One region of the Streptomyces sp. SLBN-31 genome, then DNA from elsewhere that is predicted to be linked to it. Evidence: predicted binding sites of a transcription regulator. Region 1 holds the regulator's gene; the other holds the start of a gene.

Region 1 (10,762 bases):
CTGCGCGTCCGCGATGACGGCGAGCAGGTCCCGGTTCGGCTGCGGAGGCGCGACCGTCGTGCCGGTCACGCTGGGCAGCGAGGCGAGCACCTTCTCCGCGCCGGCGCGCACGGCCGCCTGGTCGGCGTCCACGGCGGCGAGAAGATCGACGATGTTCTCGTTGTCCTGCCCCTGGAGCAGAGCAAGGAGCAGGTGAGCAGGGGTCAGGTCGGGATGCCCCTCGGTCACGGCCCGGTTACCGGCCGCGTTGATGGCGTCCCGGCTCCGGTTGGTCAGCTCGGCGTCCACGTTCGCGTTCTCCTCCTGGCGTCAGCCGTCATCCGCACTGACTTGAGCAACGTACACAAAGTTGAGTCTATTCCACTCAAGGTGAGACGGGCTACCTTCCAGGCATGGCCACACACGCCCAGGATCCCGGTGCCCCCGACCCCTCGTATCTCACCTTCTGGCGGGAACGGCACCTGTGCACGCTGACGACCCCACGCCCGGACGGCAGCCCGCACGTCGTGCCCGTCGGGGTCACCTACGACCCCGAGGCCCGGCTGGCGCGGGTGATCACCAACAGGACGAGCACGAAGGTGGCGAACGTCCTGGCGGCCGGCCCGGAGGGCGCGCGGGTCGCGGTGTGCCAGGTGGCGGGGCGGCGCTGGGCGACGCTGGAGGGGCTGGCCGTCGTACGGACCGAGCGGGAGCGTGTCGCGGAGGCCGAGCGGCGTTATGCGGAACGTTACGAGCGCACGCCGGCGCCGAACCCGAACCGTGTGGTGATCGAGATCCGGCTGACGGGGGCGATGGGGCGTGGCTGACGAGGCGCGACTGACGGTTTTCGGCCACTGAGGCGCGCCGGACGATTGCATCGACGGCGGGAAATGTCGCCCGGAAACTGCAGCGGCGTCACCGTGTTCAGGTCACGGTGACGCCGCTGCGGGGGGAAGCACCTGAGCGATCTGTTACGACGGGGGAATCGCGTCAGGCACTGCGGGGGGTGGCTGAGATGGTCCGTACGTTGGGGGTTTCCGGTTCCACCAGCCGATGGTCTCGTTGGTCCAGGTTGACGAAGATCATTCCGTACCGGACGGCACATCGCACGGGCTGCGGCGCCCCCCGAGGCCGCCGCAGACATCGATACGCCCGCACGTCCTCGTCCTCGTCCCGCGTCACGACGACCGGCTCACCGAAGACGGTCACCATCAACGAGTCACCGGAGTGGGGGATCGCGGTGACCAGGTCGATGAAGTGCCATCCGGATCGGTAGGCGGTGGCCATTTCTCTACGGAAGGAACGGTCGTCCGGTGGAGTGGTCACGTCGTCAGCTCCCGGCGCTGTCGTCTGTGCCGACCGTCGCCGCAGGGCCGTCGGCGAGCACGGTGGACGCGGCGACCGACGGCCAGTGGGAGTCCGCTCGGGTGTTCTCCTTCGCGTCGGAAGAACCGCCCAGCACCACAAGTCCGACAACGGCGGAAAGGGCGGCCACAAGCACCGAGCGAAGCATTCTGTTGCGCATGGTCGGCTTCGTCCTCACTTGAAAGTCTCCTCTTCCCCCGTCGGATAAGACGATGGCTCATTCAGGCACGTCATGGCCACAGGATCGATGCATCATGTTCCTGCATGTTCAGGACCCTGGGGGGTGGAGATTTCGTGGCAAATCAGACTAAGGCGGCGCATCCCCATGCGGTGACCGAGCTCTGCGAGGAAGGTGGCCGACTCTATGCGAACGCCCTGCGCACGGGGCGGGTCGCACGGGCCGACGTGGAGTCCGCTCCCTGTCTGATCGAGTTCGCCCTTCTCCACCCGGATCCGGATGATGCGGACTGGCTGCGGCCCGTGTCCCCGTCGGCCGCGCTGGCCGAACGGCTCTACCCGATCGAGCGCGACATCACAGAACGCCGGCGGCTGTCCATTCAGCTCGCCGACACTTTCGAGCCGTTCATGGCGCTGAGCGCCAAAGCCGCCGCGACCGACGACTCGATCACCGTGCTGGAGGGCGGGAAACGCATCAACGCGGCCCTCAACATGGCCACGGCCCAGTGCCGGAGCGAGATGCTGACCATCCAGCCGAGCGACGACCGCTTCTCCGAACAGAGCCTCATCCAGGGCCTGGAGAGAGACAAGCCACTAATCGAACGTGGTGTGCGCATCCGGACGCTGTACCAGCACACCGCCCGCTACAGCCCGGAAAAGCTGGCGTACGTCGCTCAGCTCGCCAACGGCAAGGTGGAGTACCGGACGATCGACGAGGTGGTGGAACGCCTCATCATCTGCGACGAGACGGTCGCCTTCATCCCCGCCAGGGACGACCAGCAGGTCGCCCTGGAACTCCGTCACCCCGGGCTGATCCGGTACCTGATGCGGCTGTTCGAGTTCATGTGGGGACGGTCCGTACCGCTGAACGCGGGCGCTCCCTACGAGACCGCCCGCGACGGCATCACCGACATCCAGCACTCGATAGCCAAGCTCCTGGTGGAGGGACACGTCGACGAGGCGATCGCCCGCCGGCTGGGCATGAACGTACGCACCTGCCGGGCCCACATAGCCAAACTGGCCACGGTCCTGGGCAGCGGCAGCCGGGCCCAACTCGGGTACCTGATAGCCCAGTCGGGGATCCTCGACCCCGACAGCTGATCCGGACGGGCAGCGCGGGCCCCGTGCGGGCTCAGCGGGCCGTCCGGGACTCCTGACCCGGAAGAGTGACCGGCGTGACGTCAGCGGGGTGACGCGGGCCGTCCAGGCCCACCTGGGCGATGCGGACGCCGAGTTGGGTGCGGCTGGCCGCGCCCAGGGTCTCGGACAGCCGCGCGATGTGGGCCCGGCAGGTACGGACGCTTATCCCCAGCCGTTCCGCGATCACCGCGTCCTGGTGGCCCTCCGCGAGGAGCGCCGCGATGGACTGCTCGCGGTGCGAGATGCCCTCGATGCCGGTGTCGGGCAGCGGGGCGGTCAGCGGGATGGCCAGCCGCCACAGGCGGTCGAAGACCGTACCCAGATAGCCGACCAGGGCCGGGTGGCGCAGTTCCAGGGCGAGGGTTCGGTCGGCGTTGGCGGGGATGAAGGCGACCGTGCGGTCGAAGAGGATCAGACGGTCGATGACCTCGTCGAGGGTGCGGGCCTCGACCGCGTCGCCCATCAGCTCCAGGTAGTTGAGCAGGCCCTGGCCGTGCCGGGCCACGTGCGTGTACAGGTCGCGCATCCGCACGCCCCGGCCGCGCAGGGCGAGCGCCCGGTGCAGGCCCTCGGTCAGCTCGTGCTCCGGCCGGATGCCCCCGGGCTGGACGGTGAGGACCTCTGTGGTGCAGGCCTTTGTCGCCTCGTCCATGGCGGCCTGGATGCGCGAGAGCCCGTCCAGGACACGGATCGCGGAGCCCTCGGCGGGGCCCGGCTGCTGGAGGGAGGGCCCGAGGCCGGCGTACCACTCGAAGGCCGCCACCGCCGAACCCACCCGCCGCTGACTGGAGCTGACCTCGTCGTACACCCCGCGCAGCAGCCGGGTCATGACCTCCTGCGGCGAGGTCGGGACCAGCCAGTCCATGTCGTCGGGGTCGGGGTGCAGCAGGGCGAGTTCCAGCAGGCAGGGCACCGGCTCGGCGTCGCGGCGCGACACCCGTCCGCGCCGTACGGCCCGGGAGTACACGCGGTCCCCGGCCTCGCAGAGTCGGTCAGCACCGTGTGGATGAGCGTCCGCCCCGTGCCCGGCCATCGTCCATCCCACCCCCCGGTTCCGCCGTCTTCCGCAGCGCAACTATGCGCGGACACACCCTGCTCCGCAACACGGCTTCGACGGCCACGGCCTAAAGAAAGCACCGGTTTGTACGGGTATTTCGGACCCTCCGTACGTCGGGTTGCAACAAGATGACGGTGGTACAGGGGACTTGTGGGGGCATCGTGGAGAACCCCGCCAGAACGTGCTTCCGACGGGGTCTCATGGCGGATATCCGACGCTGCGCGCTCCGGGCTACTTCAGCCCGACCGACGCGCAGGCGGAGGTGAACTTCGAGGTGCAGATCTGCGAGACCGTGTAGATGCCGTCGGAGATCACCGTCTGCTTGATGTTCTTCCGCGTCAGGGCGGTCACGGTGACCAGCTGGGCGGGGATGTCCTGGTTCGTGGGGCTGTCCACGGTGTCCTGGGTGAGGGCGTCGAACTGGATGTCGTGGCCCTGCACCTTGGCCACGGCCATCTGCGCGGCGGCCTCGGCCTCCTGCGGGTAGGACTTGTAGACGCTCATGTACTGGTCGCCCTCGACGATGCGCTGCACGGCCGCCAGTTCGGCGTCCTGGCCCGTGATGGGCGGCATCTTCGTCACGCCGGCCTTCTTCAGGGCGGCGATGACACCGGCCGCCATGCCGTCGTTGGCGGAGTAGACGGCCGCGATGTTGTCCTTGCCGATCTTGTCGATCGCCTGGGTCATGTTGGCCTCGGCGTTCTCCGGCTTCCAGTCCTTGGTGTCGTAGGACGCGGCGATCGTCACCTTGCCGTTGAGCTCCGACAGCGCACCCGCCTTGAACTGCTTGGCGTTGGGGTCGGTGAGCGAGCCGTTCATCATGACGACCTTGTCGGAGGTGTCGGCGTTGCCTCCGAGGGCGTCGAGCAGGGTGCGGCCCTGGACCTCGCCGACCAGTTCGTTGTCGAAGGAGACGTAGGCGTCGATGGGGCCCTCGGCGAGGCGGTCGTAGGCGATGACCGGGATGCCGGCGTCCTTGGCCTTCTTCACCTCGCCGGCGATGGCGTGCGAGTCGACGGCGTCCAGCAGGATGATGTCGACCTTGTCGTCGATCATCTTCTGCATCTGGCTCGCCTGCTTCTTGGCGTCCTGGTCGGCGTTCTGGTAGTCGACGCTGCCCTGCTTCTTGGTGAGCAGTTCGACCTGGTCCTTGATGATGGGGTAGTCGAAGTCCTCGTAGCGGGTGTTGGCCTTCTCCGGCAGCAACAGGCCGATGGTGACGTCGTTGCCCTTCGTCGGGCTCGCCGAACTGCTGTCCCCCGACGCGTTGAGCATGCCGCACCCGGCCAGCGACAGGGTCATCGTGGACGCGGCCACGGATATGGCGATACGACGCGTGGGACTGCTCACAGGCCTGCTCACTTCTGGTGCCTACGGGACACGGGCGCCTGAAGGTGCCCGGATGTCTGAAAAGCCAACGCGCAGCCGCCCCCGGGCGTCAAGCGGAACCACTTAACGAGTGCGCAACGCCACGCTCCGCTTGGCTTGTGAAGACATGAAGGAAACGCCTCCAAACACCCTTTACGGACTCTCCATGCAACGGCAGGCAATCGTCAGGCAAAGATCCGTACAACCAAGCCGATACCTCGCGAGTCGTGATCATGACGGTCCCGAACAGCCGTCCTCGACCGATCAGAGGATCGAATGAACTCAGCCAGACGTACGACGGCTTCGACGCTGGTGCTCGCGACCGCGGGCGCCCTCCTCGGCGCGTCCGTCTCCACCGCCTCCGCGGCGACCACCTGCACCTCGCCCGTCTTCAAGCGCCAGTTCTTCGGGAACACCGCCTTCTCCGGTACGGCGAAGAAGACGGACTGCGACAGCGTCATCGACCAGAGCTGGAGCGGTGCCCCCGCCACCGGCCTGCCGAAGGACAACTTCGGCGTCCGCTGGAGCGTCACCCGCGACTTCGGTTCCGGCGGCCCCTTCGCGCTCACCGCGAGCGGCCTCGACGGCATCCGCGTCTACCTCGACGGCACCCGCAGGATCGACCTCTGGAAGAACGTGTCGTCGACGGTGCAGAAGACCGTCCACGTCACCATCCCCTCCGGCAAGCACACCCTCCGGGTGGACTACGCGAACTTCACCGGCGCCGCGAAGGTCCGGTTCACCTACACCCCCCGCACCTCCGCCGCCGTCGACCAGGTCAAGCCCCTGGTGCCCGCCGGGACTTCGCTGTCGTACGACGCGGCGACCGGGAAGGCGAAGCTGACCTGGACGAAGAACAAGGAGATGGATCTCGCCGGATACCGGGTCTACCGGCGGCTGAAGGGCACGTCGTTCGGCTCCGCGCCGCTCGCGACGACCACCTCGACGTCGTACACCGACACCGCCCTGCCGATGACGGGCGACACGTACTACTACGAGGTGCGCGCCTACGACAAGGCCGCCAACACCTCGGCCGGCACCGCGGACCAGGGCGTGACCACCGTCGACCGCACCGCGCCGGGAGAGCCCACCGGCGTCACGGCGAAGGGCACCACCGCCGGGAACACCGTCGCCTGGCAGGCCTCCGGCGCGGCGGACGTCCACCACTACGAGGTGTGGGGCGCGCCCGAGGGACAGCAGGACGCCGACGGACCCGGCCTGGTGACCGGCACGTCCTTCACCGACGTACGCGCCGACACCGGCACCGCCTACGTCTACCGGGTGTACGCGGTCGACGGCGCCGGGAACGTCTCCCCCGCCTCCGCCCCGGTGACCGCCACCCGGCCCGAGCCGAGCGGCACGCCCGCCCCGGCCGGACTGACCGCCACCCTCCACGACGACCGGACCGAGCTGCGCTGGGACCTGCCCGAGGACTCCGGTCAGTACAACGTCTACCGCCGCACCGACGGCGGCTTCAGCGCCATCGGCAGCGTGCGCGGCGGCGGTTGGGACGACATCGTCGCCCCGGCCGGCGAGGCGTCCTACTACGTCGTCGCCGTGGACGGCACGGGCGCCGAGTCCGCGCCCTCCGACGTGCTCACCGTCGACCGGCTCACCCGGGCCACCCAGACCGGCCCGGCCGCGCCGAGCCTGACGCTCGTCTCGGCGGGAATCCCCGCCCGCTCCCCCGTCAAGGTCACGGCCGCGCCCGGCGCGGGCGACGAGGACCGCGTCCTGAAGGGCTACTCCTGGGAGATCGAGGGCGCCTGCGGCGCCAGCGGCACGCAGCTGTCCACCACCGGCGACATCTCCTGGACACCGCCGTACAACGGCCCCTGCACGGCCACCGTGTACGCCGTGGACGCCTACGGGCGCCAGAGCGGGCAGAGTTCGACGCTGGAGTTCTTCGTCGGCCGCTGACGCCCGCGAGAGCATGCGAAGGGGCCCGGAGGTCTGCGCCTCCGGGCCCCTTCGTCCACGCGTGTCGCTAGTCCTTCGCCTTCTTGGGCCGCCACACGACCAGCGCGCTGGTCTGCTGGACCTCCTGGTACGGCACCAGGTCGCGCCGGTAGGAGGCGTGCACGGCGGCCTCTCGCTGCTGCATCGCCGCGGCGGCCCCGTCGACGGCCGCCTGGAGTTCGACGACGCGCTGCTGGAGCGCGGCGACCTGGTTCTCCAGCTCGATGATGCGCTTGATGCCGGCCAGGTTGATGCCCTCGTCCTGCGACAACTGCTGCACCTGGCGGAGCAGTTCGATGTCGCGGGCCGAGTAGCGGCGGCCCCGCCCGGCCGTGCGGTCGGGGGAGACCAGGCCGAGGCGGTCGTACTGGCGCAGGGTCTGCGGGTGCAGACCGGAGAGCTGGGCAGCCACCGAGATGACGTAGACCGGGGTCTCCTCGGTCAGTTCATACGGGTTGCGTCGACGGCCGTCCATCTCGATCAAGCTCCCTTCGCCGCCTGGAACAGCTCCGCCCGCGGGTCCTCGCCCGCGGTCGCCTCGCGATACGCCTCGAGCGCGTCACGAGCCTTCCCCGTCACGTCCTTCGGGACACTCACCTCGACGGTGACCAGCAGGTCCCCGCGGGTGCCGTCCTTGCGGACCGCGCCCTTGCCACGGGCGCGCATCGTACGGCCGTTGGGCGTGCCCGGCGGCAGCTTCAGGGTGACGGGCGGGCCGCCCAGGGTGGGGACCCGGACCTCGCCGCCGAGCGCCGCCTCGGAGAACGTCACCGGCACGGTGACGGTGAGGTTGTCGCCCTTGCGGCCGAAGACCGGGTGCGCGGAGACGTGGACCGTGACGTACAGGTCGCCCGCCGGACCGCCCCGTTCACCCGGCGCACCCTTGCCGCGCAGCCGGATGCGCTGGCCGTCGTCCACCCCTGCCGGGATACGGACCTGCATGGTCCTGGACGACTTGGCGCGCCCGCTGCCGTGGCAGACCTCGCAGGGGTTCTCCGCGATCAGACCGCGGCCCTTGCAGTCCGGGCACGGGTCGGTCAGCGAGAAGCCGCCGCCCGAACCCCGGGCCACCTGGCCGGTGCCGACGCACGTCGGGCACACCCGCGGGTTGCCGTTGGCGTCGCCGGTGCCGGAACAGGCCTTGCACGGTGCCTGCGAGGTCATGCGCAGCGGGACCGTCGCACCCTCGATCGCCTCGGTGAAGTTGAGGCTGACCTCGGTGTCGATGTCCTGGCCGCGCCGGGGCTGCACGCGCGTGGTGCCCGAGCCGCCCCGGTTGAACAGGCCCCCGAAGACGTCACCGAGCCCGCCGCCGAAGCCGCCGGCCCCCTGACCGCCGCCCTGGGCGCCGCCTCCGAAGAGGTCGCCCAGGTCGAAGTTGAAGGAGCCGCCCGCGCCGCCCGGCCCCGGGCGGAAGCCGCCGTTGCCGAAGAGGGTGCGGGCCTCGTCGTACTCCTTGCGCTTCTTGGGGTCACCGAGGACGTCGTTCGCCTCGGAGATCTCCTTGAAGCGCTCCTCGGCCTTGACGTTGCCCTTGTTGGCGTCCGGGTGGAACTCGCGGGCGAGCTTCCGGTACGCCTTCTTGATCTCGGCCTCGGTGGCGTCCTTGGGGACGCCGAGGACCTTGTAGTAGTCCTTCTCGATGAAGTCCTTGGTGCTCATCCTCGACGCGCCCCCTTTCCGGTGTTCCGCTCGGTGTCTACGTCAGCCCTCCTCAGGGCCGTTGTCCTTCTCGTCGCCGGCCGCGGGAGCCTCCTCGGCCCCCTCGGCCTTGACCGTCTGCGCGCCCGGCTGCGGTTCGGCGACGGCCACCCGGGCGGGCCGGATGGTGCGCTCGCCGATGCGATACCCGGGCTGCAGGATCGCCACGCAGGTCGTCTCGGTCACGTCCGGCGCGTAGCTGTGCATCAGGGCCTCGTGGATCGTCGGGTCGAAGGGTTCGCCCTCCTTGCCGAACTGCTGCAGACCCATCTTCGCCGCGACGGTCTCCAGCGACTCCGCGACGGACTTGAATCCGCCGACGAGTTCGCCGTGTTCCCGGGCGCGGCCGATGTCGTCGAGCACGGGCAGGAGCTCGGTCAGGAGGTTCGCGATGGCGATCTCCTTGACGGTGATCCGGTCCCGCTCCACGCGGCGGCGGTAGTTCTGGAACTCGGCCTGGAGCCGCTGGAGGTCCGCCGTGCGCTCCTCGAGCGCCTTGCGCACCTGGTCCAGCTGGGCCGTCAGACCGGCGATCTGAGCTGCGTCCCCGGCCGGGGCCGCCCCCTCCGAGGAGGTGGCGGCCTTCGGCTCGGCGTCGTCAGAGGTGGCGCCTGAGGGGACGTCGGGCTTCTCCTCGAAGCCCGGGGTCTCCTCCGTCACGCGGCACCGTCCTTGCGCTCGTCGTCCACGATCTCGGCGTCGACGACGTCGTCGTCGGCCTTGGGCGCCTCGGCACCGGCGTCGGCGCCGCCCGCGGCCTGCGCGGACTGGGCGTCGGCGTACATGGCCTGGCCGACCTTCTGGGAGACCGCGGCGACCTTCTCGGTGGCGGTGCGGATCTCGGCGGTGTCCTCGCCCTTGAGCGCGGTCTTCAGCTCCTCGACGGCGGCCTCGACCTCGGTCTTGACCTCGCCGGGAACCTTGTCCTCGTTGTCCTTGAGGAACTTCTCCGTCTGGTAGACGAGCTGCTCGCCCTGGTTGCGGGTCTCGGCGGCCTCGCGGCGGCGGTGGTCCTCCTCCGCGTACTGCTCGGCCTCCTGGCGCATCCGGTCGACCTCGTCCTTCGGCAGCGAGGAGCCGCCGGTGACGGTCATCTTCTGCTCCTTGCCCGTGCCCAGGTCCTTGGCGGTCACGTGCATGATGCCGTTGGCGTCGATGTCGAAGGACACCTCGATCTGCGGCACGCCGCGCGGGGCCGGCGGCAGACCGGTCAGCTCGAACATCCCGAGCTTCTTGTTGTACGCCGCGATCTCGCGCTCGCCCTGGTAGACCTGGATCTGCACGGACGGCTGGTTGTCCTCGGCCGTGGTGAAGATCTCGGAGCGCTTGGTCGGGATCGTGGTGTTGCGCTCGATGAGCTTGGTCATGATGCCGCCCTTGGTCTCGATACCGAGGGACAGCGGGGTGACGTCGAGGAGCAGGACGTCCTTGACCTCGCCCTTGAGGACACCGGCCTGGAGCGAGGCGCCGATGGCGACGACCTCGTCCGGGTTCACACCCTTGTTGGCCTCCTTGCCGCCGGTCAGCTCCTTGACGAGCTCGGCGACGGCGGGCATACGGGTGGAGCCACCCACGAGGACGACGTGGTCGATCTCGTTGATGGAGATGCCGGCGTCCTTGATGACGTTGTGGAACGGCGTCTTGCAGCGCTCCAGCAGGTCCGCGGTCAGCTGCTGGAACTGGGCGCGGGTGAGCTTCTCGTCGAGGTGCAGGGGGCCCTCGGCGGAGGCGGTGATGTAGGGCAGGTTGATCGAGGTCTCGGTGGACGAGGACAGCTCGATCTTGGCCTTCTCGGCGGCCTCGCGGAGGCGCTGGAGGGCCATCTTGTCCTTGGCGAGGTCCACGCCGTGACCGGACTTGAACTGCTGCACCAGGTAGTCGACGACGCGCTGGTCCCAGTCGTCACCACCGAGGTGGTTGTCACCGTTGGTGGCCTTCACCTCGACGACGCCGTCGCCGATCTCCAGCAGCGAGACGTCGAACGTACCGCCACCGAGGTCGAAGACGAGGATCGTC
Region 2 (10,762 bases), on a different contig from region 1:
CCGCCGGATCGGCGACTACGAACTGCCCAAGGGCTCCATCGTCATCGGCGCCGGCAACCGCGCCACGGACAACGCCCTCGCCCGCCCGATCGCCTCCGCCCTGGTCAACCGCCTCACCCACGTCCACCTGGAGGCTTCCGCGAAGGACTGGCTGGCCTGGGCCGCGGGCCACGGCATCCACCCCTGGATCCTCGACCACCTCACCGACCGGCCCGACCACCTGTGGTCCAAGCCGCCGAAGACCGAGGAGCCGTTCTCCACGCCCCGCTCCTGGCACATGCTCTCCGACGCGCTGCACTCGTTCGGCCGCGACCTCGACGAGGACACCCTCAAGGTTCTCGCGCACGGCACCCTGACGCCCGCGCACGCCACCGCCTTCTGCGGCTACGTCAAGATCGTGCGCAGCCGGTTCGGCATCGAGGCGATCATCAAGGGCGACGCCCCCTGGCCGAACCGCGTCGAGGAACGCGACCTGCTCTACTACCTCGCCGAGTCCTTCCGCGGCCGCCTGGTCAAGGAACTCCCGGTCAGCAAGGAGCACATGTCGGCGAACGGCCGGCAGACCGCGTACCGCGCCAAGTCGCTTCTGGTGCAGCTCGCGGAGATCTCCGTCGAGGTCGCCCAGACCGTCATCGCCTCCGACGAGGACGGCAACCCCGTACTGCCGTCGTGGTTCCTCATCGAGGCGGCCCGGGACATGCCGCGGCTGGTGGAGGCGCGGCGGTGAGCCGCACCAAGGGCAAGGGGCAGAAGAAGAAACGGGACGTCGCGGCCGAGGCGTTCGCCGAGGGGATGCGCCTGCTGAAGGCCAACCCGGCCCTCGCCGCCGTCGAGTTCGACGTGTGCCGGCACGAGGAGTGCCGACTCGCCCCGCGCGACGGGCTCGTGGTAGTCGACTCCGACGCGGACCTGCATGTCCACCCCAACCGCCTCGCCGAACCCGCCACCTGGGCCTGGGCGCTCGCGCACGCCGTCCTCCACCTCGGCTTCGGGCACGTCCCGGCGGCGAAGGGCGAGCGTGTCCAGCCGGACCGTTTCGACCTCGCCGCGCGCTGCGTCGTCGTCAACCGCTTCCTGCTGAACTTCACCGTCGGCGAGACCCCCGAAGCGCTCCCCGCCTCCTATCCCGACGGCGACGAGGAGCGGCTCGCGGCACGCTGGCGCCGCGACGGCATCCCGCCCGCCTACGAGCGCTGCGGCACGGCCGGCGACGAGCCCGACCAACTGCTCCTGAGATGGAACGGCTGGTACGGCGGCCCGCCTGACCACCAGCTGGCTTTCGCCGCCGCCCTGACCCGGACCGTGTCGGCGGCGATGGACATGGCGGGCGGCCGCCGCGACTCCCTCGACGGCGAGGTGGCCCCGCGGCGTCCCTGGCAGAAGGCGCTGAGCTGGTTCGTCTCCTCCTACCCGCTGCTCGGCGGTATCGCGGCCGGCATCACCCTGGTCGCCGACGCCGAACTCGCCCGCGCCCACGGCATCTCCGTGGCCGCCGTGAACCCGGAGGCCGGCGAGATCTACGTCAACCCGCTGCGTCAACTCGAGGACGAGGAGTGGCGGTTCGTCCTCGCCCACGAGATGCTGCACGCCGCCCTGCGCCACGGCGACCGCTGCGGCACCCGCGACCCCTACCTCTTCAACATCGCCTGCGACTACGTCATCAACGGCTGGCTGATCGAGATGCAGGTCGGCACCATGCCCGAGGGCCTGCTCCACGACCCCGCGCTCGCCGGCCTGTCCGCCGAGGAGGTCTACGACCGCATCGCCGGCGACCTGCGCCGCATGCGGCGCCTGGCCACCCTGCGCGGCAAGGGCGTCGGCGACGTGCTCGGCGCCCCGCTCGGCCCGCCCGGCACCCACGTCGACCTCGACGAGTTCTACCGCCGGGGCCTCGGCCAGGGCCTGGACCTCCACCAGCGGCAGGAACGCGGCTACCTGCCGGGCGGCCTGGTCGAGGAGATCCGGGCGCTCAGCCAGCCGCCCCTGCCCTGGGACGCGCGACTCGCCCGCTGGTTCGACGAGTTCGTGCCCAGCCCGCAGCCCGTCCGGACGTACGCGCGTCCCTCCCGCCGCCAGTCCTCCACCCCGGACATCCCGCGCGCGGGCCACTACTTCCCGCCCGAGGAGATCGCCCGCTGCACCTTCGGCGTCGTCCTCGACACCTCCGGCTCCATGAACCACACGCTGCTGGGCAAGGCACTGGGCGCGATCGCCTCCTACGCCGAGGCCCGCGACGTGCCCGCCGCCCGCGTCGTCTTCTGCGACGCCGCCCCGCAGGACGCGGGCTATCTGCCGGTGACCGAGATCGCGGGCCGGGTCCGTGTGCACGGCCGCGGCGGTACGGTCCTGCAGCCCGGGATCGACCTGCTGCACCGGGCGGACGACTTCCCGCCGGGCGCGCCCGTCCTCGTGATCACCGACGGCTGGTGCGACGTGCTGCGGGTCCGCCGCGAGCACGCCTACCTGATTCCGCAGGGGGCACGGCTGCCGTTCACCCCCCGCGGGCCGGTCTTCCGGGTGCGCTGAGCCGGAATGTGATCGGATGGGAGCGCAAGCAACAGCAGGAATTCGGAAGGACTCACCGTGGCAACCACGCGCTCCGCACACACCGTATGGGAAGGCAACCTGCTCGAGGGCAGCGGTGTCGTGAACTTCGACTCCTCCGGGGCCATCGAGGCGCAGCCGGTGACGTGGGCCTCGCGCTCCCAGGACGCGAACGGCAAGACCAGCCCCGAGGAGCTGATCGCCGCCGCGCACTCCAGCTGCTTCTCCATGGCGCTGTCGCACGCCCTGAACGGCGCCGGCACCCCGCCCACCAAGCTCGTCACATCGGCGGACGTCAATTTCCAGCCGGGTGAGGGCATCACCGGCATCCACCTCACCGTCGAGGGCACGGTCCCCGGCATCGACGACGACGCCTTCGTCGCCGCGGCCGAGGACGCCAAGAAGAACTGCCCGGTCAGCCAGGCCCTGACCGGCACGACGATCACCCTGTCGGCCAAGCTCGCCTGAAGCGGCCGAGCCCGCCCGACCACGGGCCACAGGTGCCGCGCCCCGTCCCCGGAGCGCGGCACCGCCGTTTTACGGGGTACCCGAGAGCCGTTCTCCGGGGGTACCCGGGACCTACGCGGCATTGACAACAGCGCACTCAAGTTTTGTGCTGGAGTCTGAGAAGTGCCTGGCGGAAGGGGACGGAGATGGCACGTGCGGTCGGGATCGATCTCGGGACCACGAACTCCGTGGTGGCCGTCCTGGAGGGCGGCGAACCCACGGTCGTCGCCAACGCGGAGGGGGCCAGGACCACACCGTCGGTCGTGGCCTTTGCCAAGAACGGGGAGGTGCTCGTCGGTGAGGTCGCCAAACGGCAGGCCGTGACCAACGTGGAGCGCACCGCGCGCTCGGTGAAGCGGTACATGGGCGACGCGCACTGGCGCTTCCCCGACCAGGGCTCCATCGACGGCACGCGCTACCGGGCGCAGGAGCTGTCGGCGCGGGTCCTGCAGAAGCTCAAGCGGGACGCGGAGTCCTACCTCGGCGAGGACGTCACGGATGCGGTGATCACCGTCCCCGCGTACTTCGACGACTCGCAGCGGCAGGCCACCAAGGAGGCCGGGGAGATCGCCGGCCTGAAGGTCCTGCGGATCATCAACGAGCCGACGGCCGCCGCCCTCGCCTACGGCCTCGACCGGGGCGAGGAGCAGACCGTGCTGGTCTTCGACCTCGGCGGCGGCACCTTCGACGTGTCGCTGCTGGAGATCGGGGACGGGGTCATCGAGGTCAAGGCCACCAACGGCGACACCCACCTCGGCGGCGACGACTGGGACCAGCGGATCGTCGAGCACCTGGTCAAGCGGTTCCAGGGGCAGTACGGCGTCGACCTCGGCAAGGACAAGATGGCCCTGCAGCGGCTGCGGGAGGGCGCCGAGAAGGCCAAGATCGAGCTGTCCAGCTCCTCGGAGACGACGATCAACCTTCCCTACATCACTGCCTCCGCCGACGGGCCGCTGCACCTCGACGAGAAGATGACCCGCGCGCAGTTCCAGGAGCTCACCGCCGACCTGCTCGACCGGTGCAAGACCCCCTTCCACCAGGCGGTCAAGGACGCGGGCATCAAGCTGTCCGCGGTCGACCACGTCATCCTCGTCGGCGGCTCCACGCGCATGCCTGCCGTCACCGACCTGGTGAAGGAACTCACCGGCAAGGACCCGCACAAGGGCGTCAACCCCGACGAGGTCGTGGCCGTCGGCGCCGCCCTGCAGGCCGGTGTCATCCGCGGCGACGTCAAGGACGTGCTGCTGCTCGACGTCACCCCGCTGTCCCTCGGCATCGAGACCAAGGGCGGCATCATGACCAAGCTCATCGAGCGCAACACCACGATCCCGACCCGGCGTTCGGAGATCTTCACGACGGCCACCGACAACCAGCCGTCGGTGGGCATCCAGGTGTACCAGGGCGAGCGGGAGATCGCCGCGTACAACAAGAAGCTGGGCGTCTTCGACCTCACCGGGCTGCCGCCGGCGCCTCGGGGCGTGCCGCAGATCGAGGTGGCCTTCGACATCGACGCCAACGGGATCATGCACGTCTCGGCGAAGGACCTGGCCACCGGCCGCGAGCAGAAGATGACGGTGACCGGCGGCAGCGCGCTGCCCAAGGACGACATCGACCGCATGATGCGGGAGGCCGAGCAGTACGCGGAGGAGGACCGCCAGCGGCGGGAGGCCGCCGAGACCCGCAACCAGGCCGAACAACTCGTGTACCAGACCGAGAAGTTCATCCGGGACAACGAGGACCGCATCCCGGCCGACACCAAGTCCGAGGTGCAGGAGGCCACCACGGAGCTGAAGGGGCTCCTGGAGCGGAACGCCGATACCGGCGAACTGCGTACGGGCGTCGAGAAGCTCGCAACCGTCAGCCAGAAGATGGGGCAGGCCATGTACGCGAACGCCGCCGGCTCCGACGGCCAGGCCGGCGACCGGGCCACGGCCCACGAACAGCCGGGCCACGAGGAAGAGGGCGTGGTGGACGCGGAGATCGTCGACGACGAGAAGGACACGAAGGGGGGCGCCGCCTAGCGCCCACAGGGAGGCAGGGTCGCGCACACAGCCGTCAGGACGGTCGCGTACGGCGTGCCGAGGTCGGTCAGTGCGGTGCGCAGCCGTTCCAGGCCGGCGCGGTGCTCGGTGAGCAGGCCTGTGTCGCCGGTACGGGCCGTGAACTCCAGGACGGCGGGCAGGAAGTCGGGCGGTTCCCCGTCGGTCATCTCCAGTCCGGCGGCGCGGTAGACGTCCCCGAAGCGGGCGGGCGTCATCCCGCGCCGCCGTGTGTCCGCGTCCTGCCACCGGCTCAGACGGAGGCTGTACCGGTTGCCGGAGTCGAAGACCCGGACGTAGTGCGCGGCCAGTTCCCGGGCCGGCGTGACCGCCGCGTGGTCGGTGAACTCCCGCAGCTGGGGCGCGGCTTCGCGCAGCAGTGGCAGCCGGGCGCGGAAGTCGTCGCCCGGGTAGGTCAGGCAGAGCGCTGCCGCCTGATGCAGGACGGCGTCAGAGGGCATCGGACCCCCTTGCCGGTATCCGCGTGTCGGCCACGTCCCTCGCTCCCTTGCTCGCCCCGTCCTTCGACGCTAGGGGCGAGCGAGGGAACGCACCCGCCCAGACGCCCGTACGGGTGTACGGGCCGCGGGCCCCGGGTCTCAGGCCTCGGGCTTGCGGGCCACCCCCGCGTACACCGGTACGACGCCCTCGGCCTGCGCCTCCACGTCCACCGGCTCCGGCCGCCAGCCGTGGACGGGGATCACACCGGGGCCGAGCAGCTCCAGACCCTCGAAGAAGCGGTAGAACTCGGGCAGCGTGCGTGGATAAAACGGCGTGCCGCTCTTACGGAACAACCCCGCGGCCTTCGCCACCCCCTCGGGACTGAGGTCCTGGGTGACCTGGGAGAGGATCAGGAAGCTGCCCGGGGCGAGCGCCTCGACGTACCGCTTGAGCAGACCGTGGACGTCGTCCTCCTCGTCGCCCAGGTAGTGGGTGAGCGCGATCAGGGACAGCGAGACGGGACGGGAGAGGTCCAGGGACTCGGCGGCCAGCCGCAGGATGGTGTCCGGGTCGCGGACGTCGGCGTGCACGTACTGGGTGCTGCCCTCGGCGGAGCCGCGCAGCAGGGCCTCCGCGTGCCGCAGCACGATCGGATCCTTGTCCGCGTACACCACCCTCGACTCCGGCGCCGCCTCCTGAGCCACCTGGTGCAGGTTGGGCTCGGTGGGGATGCCGGTGCCGATGTCGAGGAACTGGCGTATCCCGGCCCCGGCGGCGGCCCGCACGGCCCGGTGCATGAAACGGCGGTTGGCGCGCGCCCCGCGCACCGCGGTGCCGTCCGAGGCCAGGATGTCGCGGGCCAGTGCCTCGTCCACCGGGTAGTTGTCCTTGCCGCCCAGCCACCAGTCGTACACACGGGCGGGGTGCGGGCGGCTGGTGTCGATCTGCGGTAAGGCGTCGGATCCGGTCATGCGGTGTCGTCTCCTCGGGGTGGGAAGGGTGCCGTGCGTGCCGCGGAAGAGGGAACCCGGCGGCGGACTCAGAAGGTCTCGCGGTACTCCCGCAGGAGCTTCCTCGTGCGCTGCGCCGAGGCGGCACGCGCCGTCATGTGGTCCAGGACCTCGAGGTGCGCGGAGACCTCTCCCCGCGAGTCGAGGTAGAGGGCGCCCGTCAGGTACTCGGTGAAGACCATGTCGGGCAGTTCGGGCTCGGCGAAGCGGAACAGCGTGAAGGGCGCGTACGTCCCCGGGTGCGGGCCGTCCTCGAACTCGGCGACCTGAAGCGTGATCCGGTCCCGCTCGGCGAACTCCAGGAGCTTGTCCAGCTGCTCGCGCATGACCTCGCCGCGGATGCTCACCGGACGCTTCAGCACCGTCTCGTCCATCACCACCCACAGGTGCGGCGGGTCCGGGCGGTCCAGGAGCTTCTGCCGGGCCATGCGCAGCGACACGTGCCGGTCGATGGTCTCCGGGCCGGTCTGGCCGACCGTGCCGGCCTCCATGACGGCGCGCGCGTACTCCTCGGTCTGCAGCAGCCCGGGTACGAAGTGCGGCTCGTAGGAGCGGATGATCCGGGCGGCGCCCTCCAGGCTGACGTACAGGCTGAACCAGTCCGGCAGCACGTCGTGGAAGCGCTGCCACCAGCCCGGCTGGTTCGCCTCCTCGGCCAGCGCGACGAAGGCGGCCGCCTCCTCGTCCGGTACGCCGTACGTGGTCAGCAGCACCTGGACGTACGGGATCTTCAGCGCGACCTCGGCCATCTCGATCCGCCGCACGGTCGCCGGCGCCACGCGCAGCACGCGCGCGGCCTCCTCACGCTTGAAGCCCGCCGCCTCCCGCAGCTCCTGCAACCGTTTTCCCAGCACCACCTGGCCCACAGTGGGCGCGGGCCGCCGCTCACTCACGCCACGCCTCCCCTACGCGCCGAAGTCCGCGCGAAGCAGTGTGTCATGTTCCGGTGTCAGTCTCACGGGGTCCGCGGTGAGGCGCTTGCCACGTGTGCCGAACGGGCGCCCGGTGGCGGCGCCCGTCAGGAGATCAGCGACCGGAGGTACTTGGCCGTCGCCGGGTCGGCCGGCAACAGCGTCTCGATGGCCAGCTCGGCCACGGTGACGTCCATGGGCGTGTTGAACGTCGAGATGGAGGAGATGAAGGACAGCGTCCGGCCCTCGTGCTCGATCCGCATCGGCAGGGCGAAGTACGGTACGGGCTCGGCCGGTTCGCCGCCGTGGGCGCTCTCCGGGACCGGGTAGGCCGCGACCTCCTCGTACAGCCGGCGCAGCGGTGCCGAGCGGTGCAGGGCGATCTGCCGCTCCATCTGGGCCAGCAGATGGCCGCGCCACTCGGGCAGGTTGAGGATGCGCGGCGCCAGGCCCTGGGGGTGCAGGGTGAGCCGCATGGCGTTGAGCGGGGGCTTCAGCAGGGACTCCGGGAGCCCGTCCAGCAGCGTCATGATGCCGCGGTTGGCCGCGACCACGTCGTACGTCGCGTCGACGACCAGCGCCGGATAGGGCTCGTAGCCCTGGATGAGCCGTTCGATGCCCTCGCGCAGGGCGCCCATCGCCGGATCGTCCAGGGGGGTCTCCGGGTAGCGCGGGGCGTAACCGGCAGCGAGCAGCAGGGCGTTGCGCTCCCGGACGGGCACGTCCAGGTGCTCGGCCAGCTTCAGCACCATCTCTTCGCTCGGCCGGGAGCGGCCCGTCTCGACGAAACTGATGTGCCGGGCCGAGGACTCGGCGCGCAGGGCAAGCTCCAGCTGGCTCACCCGGCGCCGCTCCCGCCAGGCCCGCAGCAGCGGGCCGACGCCCTGGTCGGCGGGAGCGGTCACGGAGGCGATGGTTCCGGTCACGGCAGCGGTCATGTGTACGACCGTAGTCGAGGAACGCCCCCCGCGAGGTGTCCTCGTCTCACCCCCGGGCACCCTCTGACCAGGACCGCAGTCGCAGGGCTGTGGCAGGCTGAAGAGGCAACCGCAGCCGAGGTGAGGAGCGAGGCCATGCCCGTGGAACCGCTGTCCCAGAAGGAGATCGAGGACCGGCTCGCCGAGCTGTCGGGCTGGTCGGCCGAGAACGACCGGCTCACCCGCTCCTACCGGCTCACCTCGCACTTCGCGGCCACGGCGATGGTCGTGCACATCGCCCGGGTCCAGGAGGAGCTCGACCACCACTCCGACCTCACCCTCGGCTACAACACCGTCTCCCTCTCGGTGAACACCCACAGCGTCGGCGGCCGGATCACCGAGCTCGACTTCGGCCTCGCGAGCAGGGTCGAGGAGCTCGCACCGGGACACGGGGCACACTGACGCGCGTGCTCGACTACGACAAGGAAGCCGACGCCTACGACGAGACACGCGGCGGCGAGGCCAGGGCCGCGGCCGCCGCGACCGCCGTACTGGGCCTGGTCCCGCCCACCGCCGAACGCCTCCTCGACGTCGGCTGCGGCACCGGCATCGTCACCCGCCGCCTCGCGGCCGGGCGGCCCGCGGCCCGGGTGACGGGCGTCGACCTGACGCTCGGCATGGCCCGGATGGCCGCCGGCCGGCTGCCCGGCGCGATCGCCCTGGCCGACAGCCGCGCGCTGCCGTTCCCCGACGCCACGTTCGACGCCGTCAGCAGTGTGTGGCTGCTGCACCTGCTGGACGGGCCGCAGGACGTCCGCGCCGTCGTCGCCGAGTGCGGCCGGGTCCTCAGACCCGGCGGGGTGTACGTCACCACCGTCGACAAGGCCGCCGCGCACAACGTCGGCAGCGACATCGACGCCGTGCTGGCCGAGCGGCCGCGCAGCGTGCCCCGGGACCCCGCCGACCTCGTCACCCGGTACGCCGCGGCCCAGGGCCTGCTCCCCGCCGGCCGGGCCCGGTTCCAGGGGCACGGGCAGGGGCGCAGTCCCCGTCGTACCGTCGCCGACCTGCGGCGCGGCTGGTTCGTCACCCTGCCGCCGGGCGAACCGCTCGCCGAGCGGTTCGCCGACCGCCTGGCCCGGCTGCCCGACCAGGACCGGCCCCGCCCCGATCCGGTCTTCCACCTGCGCAGCTTCAGGAAGGCCGGCTGAAGTCCATCGTCCAGTTGGTCAGCCAGCTCTCCCCGCCGTCGACGGAGAACGCCTGCTCCCAGCGGGCGGCGGCGGGGGAGACGCCCGACCAGACGAACCGCACGCGCACGTCCTCGCCGTCGTACGTGTCCTCGCCGAGGAACTCGCCCCGGTCGCCGTCGAAGCCGCCGTTGACCGGTGGGAACAGGGTGCCGGTGCGGCTCGAGGACCAGTTCAGCGACCACTGCTCACGCTCCGGGTCGAACAGCCGCAGGGTCAGTCCCTTCGCGCCCAGGTACGGCATGTCGATCTCGTCGAGGTTCGCGGCGCCGTCGAACAGCGGAAGGCACCGGCTGGTGGACTCGAACTCCACCCAGCCGCTGTCCGGGTCGAGGAAGTCGGTGCGGCGGCGATGGGCGACCTCCCACTCTCCGTGCAGGAAGTCGAAGTCGTGCGGACCGCTCATGTGCGTTCTCCCGTGGTTCCTTCGGGCAGGGTGTCGGACAAGTAGGCCGTGAGGTCCGGGACTTGGGGCGTGAGCATGTGCCGCACCCAGGCGTCCCGCTCGTGCTGGATCGGCGGCAGCTCGAAGACGCAGCCGATCCAGGGGAGTTCGGGCCTGACGAAGTGGGTGGGGTCGCGGTCGGGGCAGCCGAGGACCGGCTGGCCGGCGGCCGCGTTCGCGTAGTGCAGGACGTTGTCCCACACCCAGCTGTAGGCGTTGACGTAGGCGCCGTCGTCGTTTCCCCGGTGAACGACGACGAAGGTCACCGGCGGCGTCCCGTCCGGCTCCGGCAGCAGCTCGGGCAGGACCTCGTACGCCGCCTTCTCCACGTCGGGCGCGATGCCCGCCGGGTCGGCGGTGACGTGGTAGCGCTTGACGTGCCGGCCGGCCACCTCGATCGGCGGCGGCACGGTCAGCAGTTTCTCCGTGAAGGGCATGAGGTGACGCTAGGGCCGCTTCACTGACACCTTGTGTCAGTGAAGTCCAGCCGTCTCGTCTCGATCCTCCTGCTGCTGCAGACCCGGGGCCGGATGACCGCTGCCCAGCTCGCCGAGGAGCTGGAGGTCTCGGTCCGCACGGTCTACCGGGACGTGGAGGCGCTGAGCGCGGCAGGCGTCCCGCTCTACGGCGACGCGGGCCACGCCGGCGGCTACCGCCTGCTCCACGGCTACCGCACCCGCCTGACCGGGCTCACCGCC

What was found. Region 1 encodes HspR, which represses chaperone genes until heat shock. Its sites were predicted from a motif close to TTGAGNNNNNNNNNCTCAA; they were not measured.
Region 2: dnaK (molecular chaperone DnaK) is a predicted target of HspR. The motif match lies at 3,134-3,152, and genes of this name have one in related genera.

What each region holds. Positions count from the first base shown of each region.
Region 1 is NZ_VFNC01000003.1:917,483-928,244, reverse strand. Features, by position in the region: gene clpB (ATP-dependent chaperone ClpB) at 1-288, opposite strand, end outside; gene FBY22_RS41910 (pyridoxamine 5'-phosphate oxidase family protein) at 393-806, shown strand; gene FBY22_RS41905 ((2Fe-2S)-binding protein) at 970-1,266, opposite strand; gene FBY22_RS41900 (hypothetical protein) at 1,310-1,504, opposite strand; gene FBY22_RS41895 (helix-turn-helix transcriptional regulator) at 1,609-2,622, shown strand; gene FBY22_RS41890 (helix-turn-helix transcriptional regulator) at 2,654-3,694, opposite strand; gene FBY22_RS41885 (sugar ABC transporter substrate-binding protein) at 3,950-5,068, opposite strand; gene FBY22_RS41880 (fibronectin type III domain-containing protein) at 5,363-7,006, shown strand; gene FBY22_RS41875 (heat shock protein transcriptional repressor HspR) at 7,074-7,520, opposite strand; gene dnaJ (molecular chaperone DnaJ) at 7,526-8,707, opposite strand; gene grpE (nucleotide exchange factor GrpE) at 8,750-9,406, opposite strand; gene dnaK (molecular chaperone DnaK) at 9,403-10,762, opposite strand, start outside.
Region 2 is NZ_VFNC01000001.1:2,013,384-2,024,145, forward strand. Features, by position in the region: gene FBY22_RS09265 (ATP-binding protein) at 1-727, shown strand, start outside; gene FBY22_RS09270 (DUF2201 family putative metallopeptidase) at 793-2,526, shown strand; gene FBY22_RS09275 (OsmC family protein) at 2,584-3,012, shown strand; gene dnaK (molecular chaperone DnaK) at 3,198-5,072, shown strand; gene narJ (nitrate reductase molybdenum cofactor assembly chaperone) at 5,069-5,551, opposite strand; gene FBY22_RS09290 (SAM-dependent methyltransferase) at 5,690-6,502, opposite strand; gene FBY22_RS09295 (helix-turn-helix transcriptional regulator) at 6,571-7,434, opposite strand; gene FBY22_RS09300 (helix-turn-helix domain-containing protein) at 7,560-8,390, opposite strand; gene FBY22_RS09305 (4a-hydroxytetrahydrobiopterin dehydratase) at 8,526-8,831, shown strand; gene FBY22_RS09310 (class I SAM-dependent methyltransferase) at 8,837-9,580, shown strand; gene FBY22_RS09315 (hypothetical protein) at 9,564-10,025, opposite strand; gene FBY22_RS09320 (hypothetical protein) at 10,022-10,501, opposite strand; gene FBY22_RS09325 (YafY family protein) at 10,541-10,762, shown strand, end outside.